DNA from 4 places in the Flavobacterium ardleyense genome. Region 1 is predicted to be linked to each of the others. Evidence: riboswitches for the same ligand, from Rfam matches in the RefSeq annotation. Region 1 holds a riboswitch; each other region holds the start of a gene.
The links. Region 1 has a riboswitch for cobalamin ahead of SBO79_RS09015 (T9SS type A sorting domain-containing protein). Riboswitches for the same ligand answer to the same signal wherever they lie in the genome.
Positions count from the first base shown of each region.

Region 2: linked by a shared signal. The riboswitch ahead of SBO79_RS06750 (TonB-dependent receptor plug domain-containing protein) and the one ahead of SBO79_RS09015 (T9SS type A sorting domain-containing protein) in region 1 are both predicted to bind cobalamin.
Region 3: linked by a shared signal. The riboswitch ahead of SBO79_RS08605 (T9SS type A sorting domain-containing protein) and the one ahead of SBO79_RS09015 (T9SS type A sorting domain-containing protein) in region 1 are both predicted to bind cobalamin.
Region 4: linked by a shared signal. The riboswitch ahead of SBO79_RS08250 (acyl-CoA thioesterase) and the one ahead of SBO79_RS09015 (T9SS type A sorting domain-containing protein) in region 1 are both predicted to bind cobalamin.

Region 1 is NZ_CP137891.1:2,102,047-2,106,396, reverse strand. Features, by position in the region: gene SBO79_RS09020 (T9SS type A sorting domain-containing protein) at 295-1,272, opposite strand; gene SBO79_RS09015 (T9SS type A sorting domain-containing protein) at 1,272-2,573, opposite strand; cobalamin riboswitch at 2,741-2,955, opposite strand; gene SBO79_RS09010 (RNA methyltransferase) at 3,361-3,819, opposite strand; gene SBO79_RS09005 (hypothetical protein) at 4,220-4,350, opposite strand, start outside.
Region 2 is NZ_CP137891.1:1,556,109-1,560,458, reverse strand. Features, by position in the region: gene SBO79_RS06755 (YncE family protein) at 1-454, opposite strand, end outside; gene SBO79_RS06750 (TonB-dependent receptor plug domain-containing protein) at 467-2,308, opposite strand; cobalamin riboswitch at 2,341-2,531, opposite strand; gene SBO79_RS06745 (ABC transporter substrate-binding protein) at 2,701-3,837, shown strand; gene SBO79_RS06740 (iron chelate uptake ABC transporter family permease subunit) at 3,837-4,350, shown strand, end outside.
Region 3 is NZ_CP137891.1:1,988,542-1,992,891, forward strand. Features, by position in the region: gene SBO79_RS08600 (leucyl aminopeptidase family protein) at 1-1,066, shown strand, start outside; cobalamin riboswitch at 1,332-1,516, shown strand; gene SBO79_RS08605 (T9SS type A sorting domain-containing protein) at 1,631-2,743, shown strand; gene SBO79_RS08610 (anthranilate synthase component II) at 2,826-3,392, opposite strand; gene SBO79_RS08615 (ABC transporter ATP-binding protein) at 3,475-4,350, opposite strand, start outside.
Region 4 is NZ_CP137891.1:1,898,609-1,902,958, forward strand. Features, by position in the region: gene SBO79_RS08245 (Ig-like domain-containing protein) at 1-976, shown strand, start outside; gene SBO79_RS08250 (acyl-CoA thioesterase) at 1,340-1,747, opposite strand; adenosylcobalamin-variant (AdoCbl-variant) riboswitch at 1,916-2,006, opposite strand; gene SBO79_RS08255 (PUR family DNA/RNA-binding protein) at 2,133-2,510, opposite strand; gene SBO79_RS08260 (ABC transporter ATP-binding protein) at 2,579-4,336, opposite strand.

The sequences.
Region 1 (4,350 bases):
TATAAATAAAAAAAACTCGATTTATTTAGAGGCATGTTGTAAAAAGCGATGATTCCAATTTTTAGATTTATAGAAATAAAAAAGACATCATTTGGCTTTAATTTCATTAAATTTCTAAGGAAGTATTCATTTTTTTAAACGTCTCTAATATTAATAGCATTATATCAAGGTATAATTATAATATAATAAAGGTACTATTTAATTGACGAGGTTTTGTCAGCCTTTCGGCAAAATTATCAACCGGGATAGGCTTATAAAATTTTGAAAGGAAGTATTTCTTCTGAAGTTTGAAAATTACTGCTTTATTAACTTCAAATTTTTTATTTCCGAATTCAAAAAGATTTTAACCAAATAAATTCCACTAGGCAGGTGGCCAACAGAAACATTTTGATTCTGATACAAATTTGTCGAATAAAGCATAACTCCATTTAGATTATAAATAGAAACTGCTGCCTCCTCGGCATTGCTGATGCTAAATTGATCATTAGTTGGATTTGGGTAAATTGTGCAATTGGTATTTTGGCGAAAGCCATCCACATCAAGATTACTACTTATAACGCCCACTCCCTGCAAATCAAAACCTCCAGCGTTAAAAGGCGTTGGAAATGACTCATTAACTTTGTTTCCAAAACTATCATAGCTAGCAAAATCGGGATTTATTGAACCCACAACATCAATAATTTTTACATATTGAATGTTATTCTTATCCAACAAATCATGGTCGGCAAGTTCCGAAATATCAAAGGGCGTTCCGTATTCTGAGGTATATTTTCCAGCCAGATTATTAATAAAAGTAGGCTCAGGACTTTCAAAAGTCGTTAGTTGTATTTCCGTTTGCGTTTGGCTATGATTAGGAAACCTAAAAAAATTAATTCCGTCAGAACTAACCTCTACAAAAGCAAGTTCTAGATAATTGCTCGAGCCATTTTCGAAGATGGCAAAATCAAAACCTTCGCCATTGACAATTGGATTATCGAAAGTTAAAACAGCAGATCCGGCATCACCTAAACTTACCACCGCACCCGAAGGAAATCCAAGCGCATCGCTATCTAATCCGAAACTCGCATAATTTGTCCCGCCATAGGTTGCACTAGGATTTGAAATATTTATAAATCCACGACTGACCGTAATTCCAGAAGCCCACTGCACAAACAGTGGGCTATTTTTATGAATTGCTGTAGATCCCGCTACTCCTGCCGCCGGCGCATAGCTTTGCGCAAATACGCCAAAAGGCAGTAGAATAATTAGATTATAACAAAAATTGAAATTCATTAGTTGACAATTAAACGTTGTACTGATTTGTCAGCTTGCTTGCTAATTTCTACAAAATAAACACCCGCAGATAAATTAGAAATCGAAATTCCTGCTGCATTGTAATTTGCTTCTTTTACCATTCTTCCTGCATTATCATAAATCTTAATAGAAGCGTTCTCGCCATTGTTGATATAGAAAATATCTGAAGCTGGATTTGGGTACAAGCTAACTGTAGCGGCAAGCGAATTTGTAGGATTTGACAATACTTCAACTGCTTTGTAAAAACTATTTGGAATCACCCCAACTGTAAAGTTTTCTAGCAAGAGTCCAGATGTTTCAAAGATATATACTGTTCCAGGTGAAGCATAATTGCCCGCATCGGCTACATAAAGTTTGTCGTCAATTAGATCCATTCCATAAATTCCGTAAACACCTTGTGCCGAAAGTGAGCATAATGGCAACGTTGGAAGTGTAGTCGCATCTACTGGAATTGTAAAAACATTCTCGTCTATTGTATAGAAAAAGTCTGTTGCTGCTGTGTTAATTTCCAAATTGTTTGGATGCATGTTCGGAAAATCCAAAGTTGTAACAATCGTATTGGTAGCCAAATCAATTTTTACCAATTTACCGTCAGTTGGTATTGGGTACCACGATGGAGTACCACCACATAATACATAAAGAAATCCGTCTTTTACCAAAAGTGAATTCGGCACATCGCCCACTTCAATAGTCTGTTGTACTTGATCGGTTAAGGGATCTATTACCGAAATGCTGTTGCCAACACCAAAACCACCTTGGTGCGCTACGTAAAGTTTTTCGTTTACCAAAATAATACGCTCTACCCCGCTGCTCATGGCGATGCTGCTTTCGACCGTGTTTGTATCTAAATCAATCACCGCGATATAATCACCCGAAGTTGCGGTGCCATCGCCCCAATTGGTCACATATCCTTTTCCATTTGCAAAAGCCATATAGCGAGGATTATTAATTCCAGTACTAATTGTAGCTACATAAGCAAATGTATTGCGATTGACAACCTTGACAGTATTCGAGATGTTCAGAATTATATAAGCATAATCTCCGTTAAAGCTGATGCTTTGAGCGGTATCGCCAAGACTAGGAATTCCAGGATTCTGAATTCCAAAAATATTATTGGTCACTGCCGAATTTGATATGAAAGACACCGAAGCATTTCCGCTTCCTGCACCCCCTTCGTTAAGTACAAAAACGCCGTCAGTATATTGCGCCGATGCGTTGTAAAACTGAAAAAGAAATAAGATAATGCACAAAATTGTTGCACGAGTAGTAATGTTCTTCATTGTAGAAAAAATTAAATATTAAAAGATTTGAAAATATTTGCAAGGACTTCTACTTGAATTTCACAGAAAAACACCGCGCATACTAATGCGAGGACAACGGAAAATGATCTGATATATACGGAATACAATTTCATAATTTCCGAATCTTTTTCCCGAAGATTCAAGTATTAATTTGAAAACATAAGGCAGGTCTCCTGGCTTGCGTCTTGTTGTTTACCTTCCCATTCTACTTCTCGGCAATACCGATTTTTCAAACAGTGGTTTGTAGATAACAACAAGCATGATAGCTTACAGTTGCGGGAACAGCTTTGGTTTTAAACCAAATTCCCTTTTAATGCAGTATTAGATAATTAATACAACAACCTTAATTTGCCGCAAAGGTAAACAAAATTATAAGACGTATTGTGAGTTTGTTGGTGGATGGAAAAACAAGGGAAGTCTTAGTTATTGACTAATTGTGAAAACAGTTCTAAACTCTTAGTTTTTTGGCTCGAAATAATATAACACTACAATGCAAATCGTTTTCTGCGTTGATTAAAACTGTGTTTAGAGGCTTTGTTAAAATTTATTTTGAACCTATAACATGCGCGGTATTTACTTACCTAACGACATTAGTTTACTAGATTTCAATAATGCCTCAAGGTTGAAATTAAGTAAATCGACTCAAAATATGGATTATAGAATCACCATTACTTCCATCAATTAGAATAATTAATTTTCACAAAACACTTTCGAAAATCTGTTCATTTGAAATTCGAAAGAAAGAACAAGCACTAATGCAGTGTTTTTAGGATCTAGGCTTCCCGATTCCTCGGTCATAAAGTACAATGCTCCCCGCAACCGAAACGTTTAAACTTTTTTCTGACTTGAATTTTACTAGAAAATGGCACTTTTCGATTGCTTGATTCGAAAGGCCATTATCTTCGGCTCCAAGTAAATATACACAGCGCCGTGGGTGCTCAAAAGTTTCCAAATCTTCGGCTCTTTCATCCAGCTCAACTCCTACTAATCGCGCTCCTTTTGGTAGGTTTTTGTAGAAATCATCAAAATTTTCGTAGTGAAAATAAGGCATTGATTTTACGGCATTGTGGGTATCGCAAGCTTGTTTGGCATAGCGATTTCCGATTGTAAAGATATAACTTGCGCCGAGGTTTTGCGCAGAACGCCACAAAACACCAAGATTTTCGGGTGTCTTTCCGTTTAATATGCCGATGCCAAAAAATTCAGTGGTAAAATTGTCAATCATCTGGCAAAAATACAAACTGTGAGTAGTATTCTCAAATTTTAAAAAATTTATAATTCTAGAATTATCTTGGTTCTAATAAAGGCAAAATTTTACTTTAGAAAAATATGCAAATTGGAATTTTCAAAGTCTGTTTAATGCTCACACTTTGTCCTAGTACTGCAGAAATTAAACAACTTCATACTTTACCATCGAAAAGATATCTGCCAACTTTTAATATAAATCAAAAAACACCCAACTTTAATAAAATTGGGTGTCATTTTAACTAGTACTCAAAAAGTTCCACTAGTCGTTGATTAGTGGAGAATTCGCGCTCTGTACACATAGTGCTTACAAAGCGTTTACTGCAATTGGTATTAAATTTCGACAATTTTAAAAATGTTTAAAAATCCAATCACCGAATTTACATCCAATATTGTCCACTTTCGAAAGGAGTTTCTACAGCTTCGAGCCAATCTGCTTCTGCCTCGTCAAAAGAAACATTAAACTCATCGGCAATATCTTGGATAAACTGATCAAAATCTTCATTGCCTG
Region 2 (4,350 bases), 550 kb from region 1:
TAAAAGCATAAGTTGATAAATCATAAACAGACACCGATTTTGTACCGCTGTTTGTTACAAATAATTTTCCGTTGCTACTTGTGCTGTAGCGAGGATTGTTTAAACCTTCGGTAATTGTTGCAACTTTTTTGAAGCTATACCTGTTTACAACTTGAACAATATTAGATGCATTTACCACAATAAATGCTTTATCTCCACTAAAACTTATAGACTGAACAACATCACCAAGCGCTTCATTATTATTTTCAATCCCATAAATTCCATTTTGAAATACGCTAAAATCATTTGACAGGAATGAAATTGATCCATTTGGAGTACCAAAGTTTCCTTCATTCACCACAAGGACTCCCTTATCATAAGTTCCTAGTGACGGTATTTGCTGAATTTCTTCTTCGGTTGTACAAGATGTAAAAAATAAGGCCGCAAGTCCAAGTCCTAAGTAAATTTTTTTCAAGTTCATTTTTTTTTAATAATTAAGGTTTAAATAAATTGTTGCATTTCTGCCCGGCATCGGTCGTTGATCCAAGCTATTGTATTTTTCGTTCCAAGCATTGTTGAGCTTTAGACCAATTTTGAACGTATTTTTCTGGCTAAAATTATAATCGATTCCTATATTGGAAAGATTATAATCGGCAATTGCATTAAAAGGATTTTCGTCAGATGTGGTAAAAACTCTGCCCGTAAACATAAATTGATAATAGACTGAAAACTTTTTGTAAGCATAATCAGCGCTTCCAGTCAGTTTGTGATACGGAACATAGAATAATTGTTTGTTTGTTTTATCATCTTTGGATGACGTATAAGAATATCCTCCACGCAAATTAAAAGAATGATTACCCATCTTTTTTCCATAATCTAGAGCTGCTTCGGCACCCATAATGGTAACTCTATCGGTATTAAATGGCGACCAGAATGAGTTATTGGTCGGCAACCATCTAATCATATCTTTTACTTTTGTTACAAATCCTGTGGCGGTAAAAGTGATCGGTCCAGCCGAAAGAATATTTATAAATTCTCCTTGAAGTGCATTTTCTGGTTTCAAATCAACATTTCCACCTTCTTGCCAATATAAATCGTTGAATGTTGGAATTCGGTAGTTTTTTGAAGCATTAATTTTAACTCTATAAAAAGATAAAACATCGTAATAAGACCCCGCCGAGAATAATAGTGGGCTATTAAAATCGGAGGCCGATTCTTTACGTAAACCCAGCTCGTATCCAAATTTCTCGGTCAGATCGTGTTTCCATAAAACACTCGCGCCTAATGCCTCTCTCCTATTTTTGATAATTCCCGATCCTGTTCCTGAATTTTGGCTGTAATCGATAATGGCATTTAGTTTCGCTTTCGCTAAAAGTTGAATGCTAAAATCATATTTCGCAATCAAAGTTTTAACTTCTCCAGAAGATAAAAATTCGTCCTTTCTGATATTATCAAAATAGTGGAATTCTTCTAAAACGTAGGCCAGTTTTAATTTGGATGAGACTTTCGTCGAAGGTTTAAAAGTCCAACTTAGAAGATTTCGAGTATTGAAGTCTTGGTATTTTGTTCGAATTGCATTTGGCGACGTAATGGCAAAATTTCGTTCTCCGTCAGCCATCTGACTAAAAAATTCTATCTGATGTCTTCGGTTGAATCTATATGCAACTGCCGCATCAAAACTAGTGTTGAAATATTGCCCATTGGTATTTCGCTGTTCTTTTCCGACAAATTTATAATCGTTGTCCGAACTATTTCTCGAAAATCCAGCCGAAGCACTCCATTTAGCGGAAGCTGCCTTTACAGAATAGGCGGTACTCAGCGTATTATTTGCGCCGTAGTAAATCTGAAGATCATTTTTGAAGCTTTCGCCAAATTGCAAATCGTTGTTCAAATGCACTGTTCCGCCAATTGCCCCACTGCCGTATAATATACTTCCTCCACCGGCTTTAACATCAATTGTTTGAAAGGACCTTGTGCTAACAGTATTGAAATCTGTCTGTCCTAGTAATTGAGAATTAATATTAATTCCGTTCCAGACTACTGCGGTTTGCTGCGAAGAAGTTCCCCGGAAAGACGGCGACGAAACTCCTCCAATGCCGTGCTCTTTCATATAAATACCAGAATTGAACTCCAAAAGCGAGGTCAACAAATGGCCATTGCGTCGAATTAAAGTATCCGAAAGATGCAAAACAGTTTGAGTTTCGGTAAAATCCTTAAGGTGTGAATCGGTAATAATCACTTCGTCCAAAGCGATGCTCGACTCTTGCGCTTTGGCAACAGTAAACCCAAAAATAAAAAGTGCTGAAATAAAAAACTTGTGTAAAACCATAATTTCATAAATCTTTTTTCCCGAAGATTCGATATTTGTTATGATTTAAGGCAGGTCTCCTGGCTTGCATCTGCTGTATACCTTCCCAAGAAAATCTCAGTGGTGTTAGACAACAACAGTTTTATAGCTTACAGTTGCGGGAACAGCTTAGGTTTTAAACCTAATTCCCTTTTAATGCGATTCAGAGTAATTATGAATAGCAACCTTAATCAGGGCGCAAAGGTACAAAATAATTAAGCGTAGTAATAATCGATTTACTAAATATCTATCAGCGTTCTTTGCGCGTGAAAAATGTCGAGAAAAAAGTTTTAGAATTCTTTCAAAATTAAAAGTAATTTTGCCACTTTAAGAATTTCAACAAAAATTGAAGTTTTAAAAACCCGTTTAGAATTATGAAAAATAGCCTATATTACCTAGTAACACTTCTCCTTATTGCCCTCATTGGATGCAAAAAACCGCAAAATACATCGTCGGTTATTACTCTATCCGAGAATACCGTTGAGTATGCAACAGGATTTTCAATTCACCCTTACGACGGATATTCAGTAGTAAAAATTACAAATCCATGGCCTAATGCGGGAAAAGAATTTACATATATTTTAAAATCGGCAAATGGAATTGTTCCCGATAGCCTTGCTAAGTTCACTCAGATTAATGTTCCAATCAAAAGCATAATTGCTACTTCTACCACACACATTCCATCGTTGGAAATGCTTGGAGTTGAAAATACTTTGGTTGGTTTTCCGCAGACAAATTTTATTTCGTCGCCGAAAGTTCGAGCATTAATCGATCAGAAAAAAGTAAAGGAAGTTGGAGATAATCAAAGTTTAAACACCGAAATTATTATTGATCTTCAACCAGATTTGATTGTTGGTTTTGGCATTGACAACAACAATCCTTCTCTAGACAATTTACAGAAAAGCGGTCTTAAGGTACTTTTAAATGGCGATTGGAATGAAAAAACTCCGTTGGGTAAAGCTGAATGGATCAAGCTGATTGCGGCTTTATACGAAAAGGAAGATTTGGCAGATTCTATTTTTAAAAATATAGAAAAGGAATATTTATCCACCAAAAAGTTAGCTGCCAAGGCAAAAAAGAAACCGACTGTTTTATCGGGCTCGATGTATGAATCTCAGTGGTATTTGCCTAGTGGCGAAAGTTGGAATGCACAGTTTATGCGCGATGCCAATTCCAATTATTTGTGGTCAACAACCAAGGGTACAGGAAGTTTGTCTCTATCATTTGAAACAGTGTTGGAAAAAGGTATCAATGCTGAGTTTTGGATCGGTCCAGCAAGCTTCACTTCTTATTCAGAAATGACCGAATCAAATCCACATTATGCTAAATTTGATGCTTTCAAAAATAAAAATATCTATTCCTATAGCTCGAAAAAAGGAAGTACAGGCGGCGTAATTTTTTATGAGCTTGCGCCAAATAGGCCTGATCTGGTGTTGAAAGATTTCGTGAAAATTTTCCATCCTGAATTACTGCCAGATTATGAACTGTACTTTTTTGAAAAACTAAAATAGTGCCAAACCAAAAATCATATTATTTTCACTTTTCAGCTTTGATTATTGCTGTGCTCTGTATGTTTCTGGTAAACATTGCATCGGGCTCAGTGAGTATTCCAGTGAAAGAGGTTATCAATAGTATTTTTGGTTTTAAAGTTGAAAAGGAAACTTGGAATTATATCATTCTAAGTTTTAGATTGCCAAAAGCGATTACTGCAGTATTGGTGGGCATGGGATTGTCAATCAGCGGACTATTGATGCAGACATTATTCAGAAATCCACTTGCAGGACCTTATGTTTTAGGTCTAAGCTCAGGATCAAGTTTGGGAGTTGCATTCGTTATTTTGGGTGCTGCATTTCTGCCAGTTTCAATTCAGCCATTTCTAAATTCTTCTTTTTCGATAATTTTCGCAGCCTTTTTAGGAAGTACTTTGGTACTTGCCGCCGTAGTTTTGGTGGCTCAAAAACTTCGAGATACGATGTCAATTCTGATTGTGGGATTGATGTTTGCCAATTTCACCGGAGCTATTG
Region 3 (4,350 bases), 110 kb from region 1:
AAAATACTTGAAAAAGCAAAAGGCTTTTAAAATAATGGTCACAATTTCTGATTCTGCAATAACCGCAAAATCTTTAAAAGATCTGCAATCACTAACAACTTCGGTTGGAATGGTGCGCACAATGGTCAACGAACCTCTTAACAAACTTAATGCTCTCAGCTTTTCATCTTTAGCGGAAGCTATGGCAGAAAAATTTGGTTTCGAAACTAAAGTTCTGCATCAAGAAGAAATTAAAAAATTGAAGATGGGTGGACTTCTTGGTGTAAATCAAGGTTCTGAAACTCCTGCAACTTTTAATATTTTTACTCATAAACCTGCAAATGCAGTAAACGAAAAACCTTTGGTTCTAGTAGGAAAAGGTGTAATGTTTGATACTGGAGGTTATTCCGTGAAAGTGGGTGGTAATATGGTAGGTATGAAAGCAGATATGGCTGGTGGTGCTGCGGTCTTAGGGACTGTTGCTGCACTTGCAATGAATGAAATTCCATATTATGTAATTGGACTTGTGCCAGCTACCGACAATATGATTTCTGGAAAAGCGCTTGTCGTAGATGATATTATTACGATGATGGATGGCACGACTGTCGAAGTTCTAAACACCGATGCTGAGGGTCGTCTTGTCCTAGCCGATGCCTTAACTTATGCTAAGAAATTCAATCCTCAACTTGTGATCGATATGGCAACTTTAACTGGAGCTTCGGCTGCAATTACTGGTACTTTCGGAGTTGCAATGGCTGGAAATTCACAAGAAAATATGGATAAATTAATGGTTGCTGGAGACACGGTTTATGAGCGTTTGGTACAACTTCCTTTCTGGAAGGAGTATGAGAAATTACTTAAATCGAACGTTGCAGATCTTAAAAATATCGGTGGACCAATTGGTGGTGCAACCACTGCTGGAAAATTCTTAGAACATTTTACAGATTATCCATGGATTCACTTGGATATAGCCGGTGCTTCGTACCTGGAAAACAAAGATTCAGATTACAAACAACAAGGTGCTTCGGCTGTTGGCGTGCGTCTTATCTATCAGTTTATTCAAAATGAACTTGCTAAAAACGTCTAGATTTTCTAGGATTTAAATAAAAACTCCCTTCTTTTTAGGGGAAGTTGGGAGTTGCAGGCAGGTTGACTTTTAAGTTTAATTTGCCTGCTTTTTTTTTGGGCGTTGCCTTGCAGGCCGGGTTTTCCACTCCCAATCTTTTTGGTCAGAAAAAGACCAAAAAGGATTTGCTTCGGCAGTTCGCTTTGCTCGGGTTCGCTACAATCCCTAACGCAATCTCCGTATTACAATAATTAAAATCTTCGACTTTGAAATCTATTTAATAAAGCTATCTTTGCCCCGCGAAGGTTGAACTTTTGTTCATTAATAGGGAATCAAGTTAGTTCTTGAGCTGTACCCGCAACTGTAAGCTACCAAACTTTTTGTTATTACTTAAACCACTGAAATTCAGTTTTTCGGGAAGGTCAACAAAAAGATGCAAGCCAGGAGACCTGCCTTCACAATTATTTAATTGAACTTTCGGGAAGAAAAGTACATTAGCTAAGCAAATCTTTAAAAGGATTCTCTTCCTATTGTAACTATCAAACCACAAAGTTTCCAGCGCAAAACTTTAAATTTTATATAGTTATGAAAAGAATTACTCTAGTATTCTTACTTCTCGTTTCGCAAATGATTTTTGCACAGTTTACATCTCAAGACGTTAAATTCTTCGTAGGTACAGGCGATCAAACTGCGTATCTCGTGGTAGACTTTAAAGATGGGACAGAAGATCGTTCGTATGCGTGGGGCTATCGATACAATGCAGCAGATGAGCCAATAATGCTTGACATTCTAACTGCGGTACAAGCTGCAGAACCTGCTTTTACTATTGATCAAACGGGTGGCTTCTTAAATGATGTCTACTACAACGACCATAATGCCGAAGGTAGCGATCCAGATTGGTGGAGCACATGGCAAGGTGATTCTTTAAACACTTTGGGTATGAATGGCGGAATTGGCTCGGATGTAGAAAATGGATTTTGGTATGGACTTTCTTATGGATTCTCAAATCCAACAGCAGAGGCGCCAATAACTCCAATTGCAGCTTATAGTTCTCTGTGGTTAGATACTGCAAACATTACTGCAACAACAGGATCTGGCACAAAAAGTATTATGGTAATTGTAGATTTCGGAACTGAAACGGACGGCGTTGCAGATTCTTACGCTACAAATTTATTATATGAAGGAGAGATGACCGCAGATTACGCAATGCAGATACTTGAAGACTTTACCTCAAGTTTTCAATTTGAATATACTGAAACTGCTGTAATTGAGGCTAGCTACTTTGACAATTCTGCTGTAAATACAACTGACGCCCAGTGGATGTTGTTTGGAGGTACCAACCTTTCTAATTGGAAATCGGTTGCTAATACAACTACTGTAATTCCAGAAAATACTTTGCTTGGATTTAGATATGGAAATATCAGACCAATCACGCCTCAAAATGCGAATGTTGCATTGCTTGGTACAGAAACTTTTACTGCTAGTAATTTCTCAATTTATCCAAATCCAGCATCATCAACAATTTCAATTTCATCAAATGAAATTTTTGAAACTGTTAGCGTGTACAATATGATGGGAGCAGAGGTAATCTCTACAACAGGAAATTCTGTGAATGTTGAAAATTTGGCTTCGGGAGTTTACATCCTAAAATTGTCAAACAATTCTCAATCAATTACAAAGAGATTTATCAAAAAATAAATTCCTCTAATATTTAAAAAGCGGTCAAGAAAATTTTTGAAATTTTCTTGACCGCTTTTCTGCTTTATAAAAATATCTTCAATTAGCTTTTCAACCAATTTCCGATAATCGTTTTTCCGTTTGGCGTAAGCACACTTTCTGGATGAAATTGTACTGCTCTCACGTCGTATATTTTATGCCTCAAGGCCATAATTTGATTTTGATCATCAATCGCAGTGACTTCTAGAGACTCAGGTAAATTATTTTCGATTACCCACGAATGGTATCTGCCAACCAAAAATTCCTTTTCGAGTCCTTCAAATAGAATTTCATTAGCGACAACAACTTTCGCTATGGTAGAAACGCCGTGGTATACTTTTTCGAGATTAATTAATTTACCTCCAAAAACTTCTCCAATTGCTTGCAGTCCCAAGCAAATTCCTAGAATACTTTTTTCTGCGGCATAAGTTCTGATTACATCTTTCAGCAATCCTGCTTCATCAGGAATTCCTGGACCTGGCGACAAGACAATTTTATCAAAATACTGCACATCTTCTATATCAAATCGATCGTTTCTATAAACCGTCACTTCATAATCAAAGGACTGAATATAATGAACAAGATTAAATGTGAAGCTGTCGTAGCTGTCGATTACAAGGACTTTTTTCATTTGATATACTGGCAATAGGATAACGTTTAATTCTCAATTTTTGTAAGCGGTCTGCATATATTTGGCGAAAGCCTTTTAAAAATTATTCACTCAGTCGTAGCTTAATTGTCTCAACGTCTATGGAGAGAGCTATTTCCGCGTTTATCGGCAACTGAGTTGGATAATCAAAGAATAACGCTTTTCTGTTGCGTGCCGCTTTAATCAAATAGCCATTTCCTTTGAAATAGCAGTCTTTGACCACCACCACTAATGGCGACTCTTCTGCTGGAAATAATTCATGAGGATAAACCAAAATCTCTTCTTCGCCTTCATATTCGCTCATTAATTCGGTAAGGGCAATTGTATTGACTTCGCCGTATAATGACGCAACATATTTATTTTTAGGTTGCAGAAACACATCGGCGGAAGCGCCAAAATCTTGAAGTTCTCCTTTTTTTAAAACCACTGTCTTGTCAGAGAAAGACAGCGCATCTGTACTGTCGTGGGTTGCGACAATACAGCTGATGTTCTTCGACTTGAGATAGGCAAAAAGATTTCGCCTTAGCGAGCCTTTGCGAAAACTATCAATATTACTAAAAGGTTCGTCGAGAAGTAATAGCTGTGGTTCAACGGCAAGGACGCGCGCAAGTGCAACACGTTGTTGCTCACCACCGCTTAAATTCTTTGCTTTTTTATCTGCATATTCTGTCATTTCGACCATAGAAAGTAGTTCAGCAACGCGTTGATTTTTGTACTCCTTATCGACATTCGAAATAAATTTACCAACGTTTTCAGCTACGGTTGTATAGGGCATCAAATCAAAATCTTGTGCAAGATATTTGATGTTGTCATGTCCGGGAACCAGATTGAATTTAGGACCCAAAAGTTTTTTATCATCGAAAATTATTTCTCCAGAATTTACATCATATAAACCATAAATCAATTTCAACAAGGTGCTTTTTCCGCAACCGCTTTCGCC
Region 4 (4,350 bases), 200 kb from region 1:
TTATGTTTCACAAACTATCAACGCGTGCGAAAGTGCAAGAACTTCTGTTTCAGTTACAGTAAATACAACGCCTGCACCAATTTCTATAGGAAAGGTTACATTCTGTGCAGAGAATCCAACTGTTGGTATGCTTACCTTATTTGATGCTGAACTTAATTCTCAATTCTATCTAAGCGCGACTGGAGGAACTGCATTGGCTTCTGATGTTGTGTTATCAAATGGGACTTATTATGTTTCTCATACAGTTAATAACTGCGAAAGTACAAGAACATCATTTTTAGTAGAAATTGATTTACTTACACCACCTACAGCCTCTGCCCAAACATTCTGTGCAGGAGCAACAGTTGCTGATTTGGTTGCTAGTGAAGCTGCTATCAGATGGTATTCAGAATTAGTTGGCGGAACGCCACTGCTAGATACTACATTACTAGTATCAGGTACTTATTATGTATCAGTATTTTCTTTTGAATGTGAAAGTACAAGAACAGCTGTAGAAGTTACAGTTAACGGACGTCCTACAGCTACAATTACTAGAGTTGATGATACACTTTCTGTATATGAGGCAAATGCAACCTATCAGTGGGTTTCTTGTGGAGATACTCAAACTCCAATTGCTGGAGCAACTTCACAAACATATACTGCAACTGCTGTAGGTAGTTATGCAGTAATAGTAACTTCTCAAAACGGTTGTAGCGCTACAAGTGAATGTTTTGATATCACTACTTTGTCGAACAAAACATTTGATGCTGCGAAACTTGGATATTATCCAAATCCTGTAACAGATGTATTGACCGTAAGTCATACAGATATTATTTCAAGTATTCAAGTTTTTGATATTGCTGGAAGAATTCTTAGAAATATGAAAGTTAATTCAACCGAAGCTACAGTTGATATGGTAAATATGCCAGCTGCTGTTTACATCGTGAAAGTATTTACAGACAATACTTCTGGTGAATTTAAAGTGGTTAAGAAATAACAGAATCATTTATTTAATTAATAGAAAAGGGTCAATCATTACGGTTGACCCTTTTTTTATGTATAAAAGCATAATCATATTTTTTTTTTGGGCGAGCCCTTTCGCCAGAACTATTCTGCAAAGCTAGAATATTTAATTAGGCTCAAGGTCAGGCTGTCCACTCCCAATCTTTATAGTAGCTTTTGCTCCGCAAAGCCACTATAAAGGATTTCCGCTACCATCCTTCTCGCACATTCCGGAGAGGTGGAGATGATTCTACTTTAAAAATAAACATCCATAAAATTGAAGCAACCGGAATTTCTATTTTTCGACAAATAATTTTATCGCACTATTTTTAGATAATAAATCCAAATTAGGAAGTACTTAATTTCCAAATATTTCCGAATCTCCTAGAATTTTGACAGGATTTTTATTTTCGTCAATGGCTACAAATGAAAATTGACCACTAACTGCTTTTTCTCTTGAATCAGAATACATCTGCTCGATAAAAATTTCTACGCTTACTTTTAAACTAGTGTTACCAATATGAACCACTTTGCCCACTAGTTCGATAATAGTTCCTGCTGGAATAGGTTTCTTAAAATCAATTCGGTCACTGCTCACCGTTACCATCACTTGGCGGCTAAATCGCGTTGCAGTGATAAAGGCAACTTCATCCATCAAATGCATGGCAGTACCACCAAAAAGAGTATCGTAATGGTTGGTTGTGTTAGGAAAAACTGCCTTAAAAATTCGTGTTTCGGATTCTGCAATTCTTTGGTCAATGTTCATAATTGTAAATTGATTAGTGTATAAATTAAATTGTTGTAATAAGAGACAATTTCGCCGAAAGGCACCACAAAAAAATATACAATATATAGCCAAAGTTGCCATTTCATTTAGCAACATTAAATATAAAAAATACTGTACAAAGTTTCGAGGCGCGGAAACGTTATAATGATTCTACTGGTTTTCTGACTTATGCTTCAAGAGCATTTACAGTTGCGCGACAGTTCGTGATTTTAACACGATTTCCCATCATTTTTAAAACTTGTAGCAAGCTTTATAAATTGTAGTATCAAATGTAAAGGTATTAAAATTTCACCCTTGAAAAATTAAAAAAACCTCAAGAATATTGCTACGCTTGAGGTTTAGTTCATTATATAAATTATAATTGTTATATATCTTCAAAACTGATATTAGTAAAGGCACTTGCAGGTTGAAATTCTTCTGAAGTATCTTCTAAAACATATTCTTTTTTGAAATCTTTCTGATGTCTTTCAGAAATTACTTCTTCACCTTTATGATTTAAAACATACGATGTCATCTGTTCCAAAATATCCGAAAATGCATTAAAATCTTCTTTGTAGAGATATATTTTATGTTTCTTGAAATGAAAAGAACCGTCTTCTTCGGTAAATTTTTTGCTTTCGGTTATCGTGATATAATAATCATCTGCTTTTGTAGATCGCACATCAAAAAAGTACGTTCTTCTCCCTGCTCTTAATACTTTAGAAAAAATTTCTTCTTTTTCTAACATCTCACTTTCTCTCATAAACATTATCAATTGCGTGTTAATTACACTTCAAAAATGATAAAATTTGAAGTCAAAAACAAACTATTCTACTTTTCTTTTTCCGAAAGTTGTTTCAGGTAAAGCTCTTTATAATATCCATCTGTATTGATAAGCTGATTATGAGATCCTTGTTGTAAAATTTTACCATCGTCTAAGATCAAAATATTATCAGCATTCTTTGCTGACGAGACCCTGTGGCTTATCAAAATCGTGGTTTTGTCTTTGCAATACTCCTTTAAGTTATTTAAGATTGTTTCTTCGGTGTCAGTATCAACTGCCGAAAGACAGTCATCGAGCAAAAGAATTGCAGGGTTTTTTATCACCGCTCGTGCTATTGAAACTCGCTGCTTCTGTCCCCCCGAAAGAGTTATACCTCTTTCGCCAAGTATGGTATCATATTTTAAATCAAAGTCTTGAATATTGTGATCTACGTGGGCTATTTGGGCGGCGGCAATTACTTCTTCATCAGTTGCATCTTCCTTACCAAATTTGATATTATTTTTGATGCTATCAGAGAATAAAAAAGCGTCTTGAGGTACCATTCCGATACTATCCCTCAAGTTGTCAAGATTTAAATTACGAACGTCCTTCTGATCAATTGAAACGATTCCCTTATCTACATCGTACAATCTACTAATAAGCTGCAAAATTGTCGATTTGCCAGAGCCAGTTTTTCCTAAAATGGCAAGTGTTTCTCCTTTTTTGACTTTAAAATTAATATTGGTTAAAGTTTGAATATTGGTGTCATCGTAGGTAAAGGTTACGTCTTTAAACTCAATACTTCCCTGAATATCGCAGGGTTGACTATTATTGTTCACAATTGTCGGTTCAATTTTTAGAAATTCATTAATACGCTTTTGCGAAGCTTCGGCTTCCTGCACCATTGACGAGATCCATCCTAGAGATGCAACAGGCCAAGTAAGCATATTGACGTACAAAATAAATTCGGCTATTACTCCTATGCTTGTGATAGTGCCATTGATGTACATCATTCCTCCAAAATAAATAACGACAAGATTACTTATACCAATTAGTGCAATCATCAAAGGTCCAAACAACGATTGAACTTTTGCCAAGTCCATACTTTTGGTTTTACTCTGACCGGCCAAGTCAATCATATTTGTTTCATGCTGACGCTCCAACGAATAGGCTTTTATGACCCTAATGCCCGAAAATATTTCCTGAGAAAAAGTGGAGACTTCCGAGAGATTTTGCTGAAAAATAGTACTTCTCTTATTTATCTCGACACTTAATTTATAAATAGCGTACGAAAGTAGAGGTAGAGGTAGCAAGGTGTAAAGTGTAAGCAATGGCGAAACATTATACATATAAACGATTACGATGCTAAACCTTATAAATGTATTAATGGTATACATGACGGCTGGACCCACATACATTCTTACTTTTCCAACATCTTCGCTTATGCGGTTCATCAAATCGCCAGTACGATTTTGTTTATAAAAGCTTTGCGACAAAGCTTCATACTGTCTAAAAACTTCGTTCTTTAAATCAAATTCTACATATCTGGACATTACAATAAGTGACTGTCGCATTAAGAAAGTCAAAATTCCCGCCACAATTGTGGTCGCAATAATTAGAAGAATATTGGTTAAAAGTTCGGACTGTATTTCAGAATTTTCAGCGGCACCCACTTTGAAGGATTCTTCAATTGCTGTAAATGACTGACTTATAAGCTTTGGAGTAAAAAGCGAGAAAATTTGGGCCGCTATTGTAGCAATTATCCCAAAAATCAACCTATATTTATATTTGACAAAATACTTATTTAGATACTGTAGTTCCTTCATAGAGCTTTTTTAAT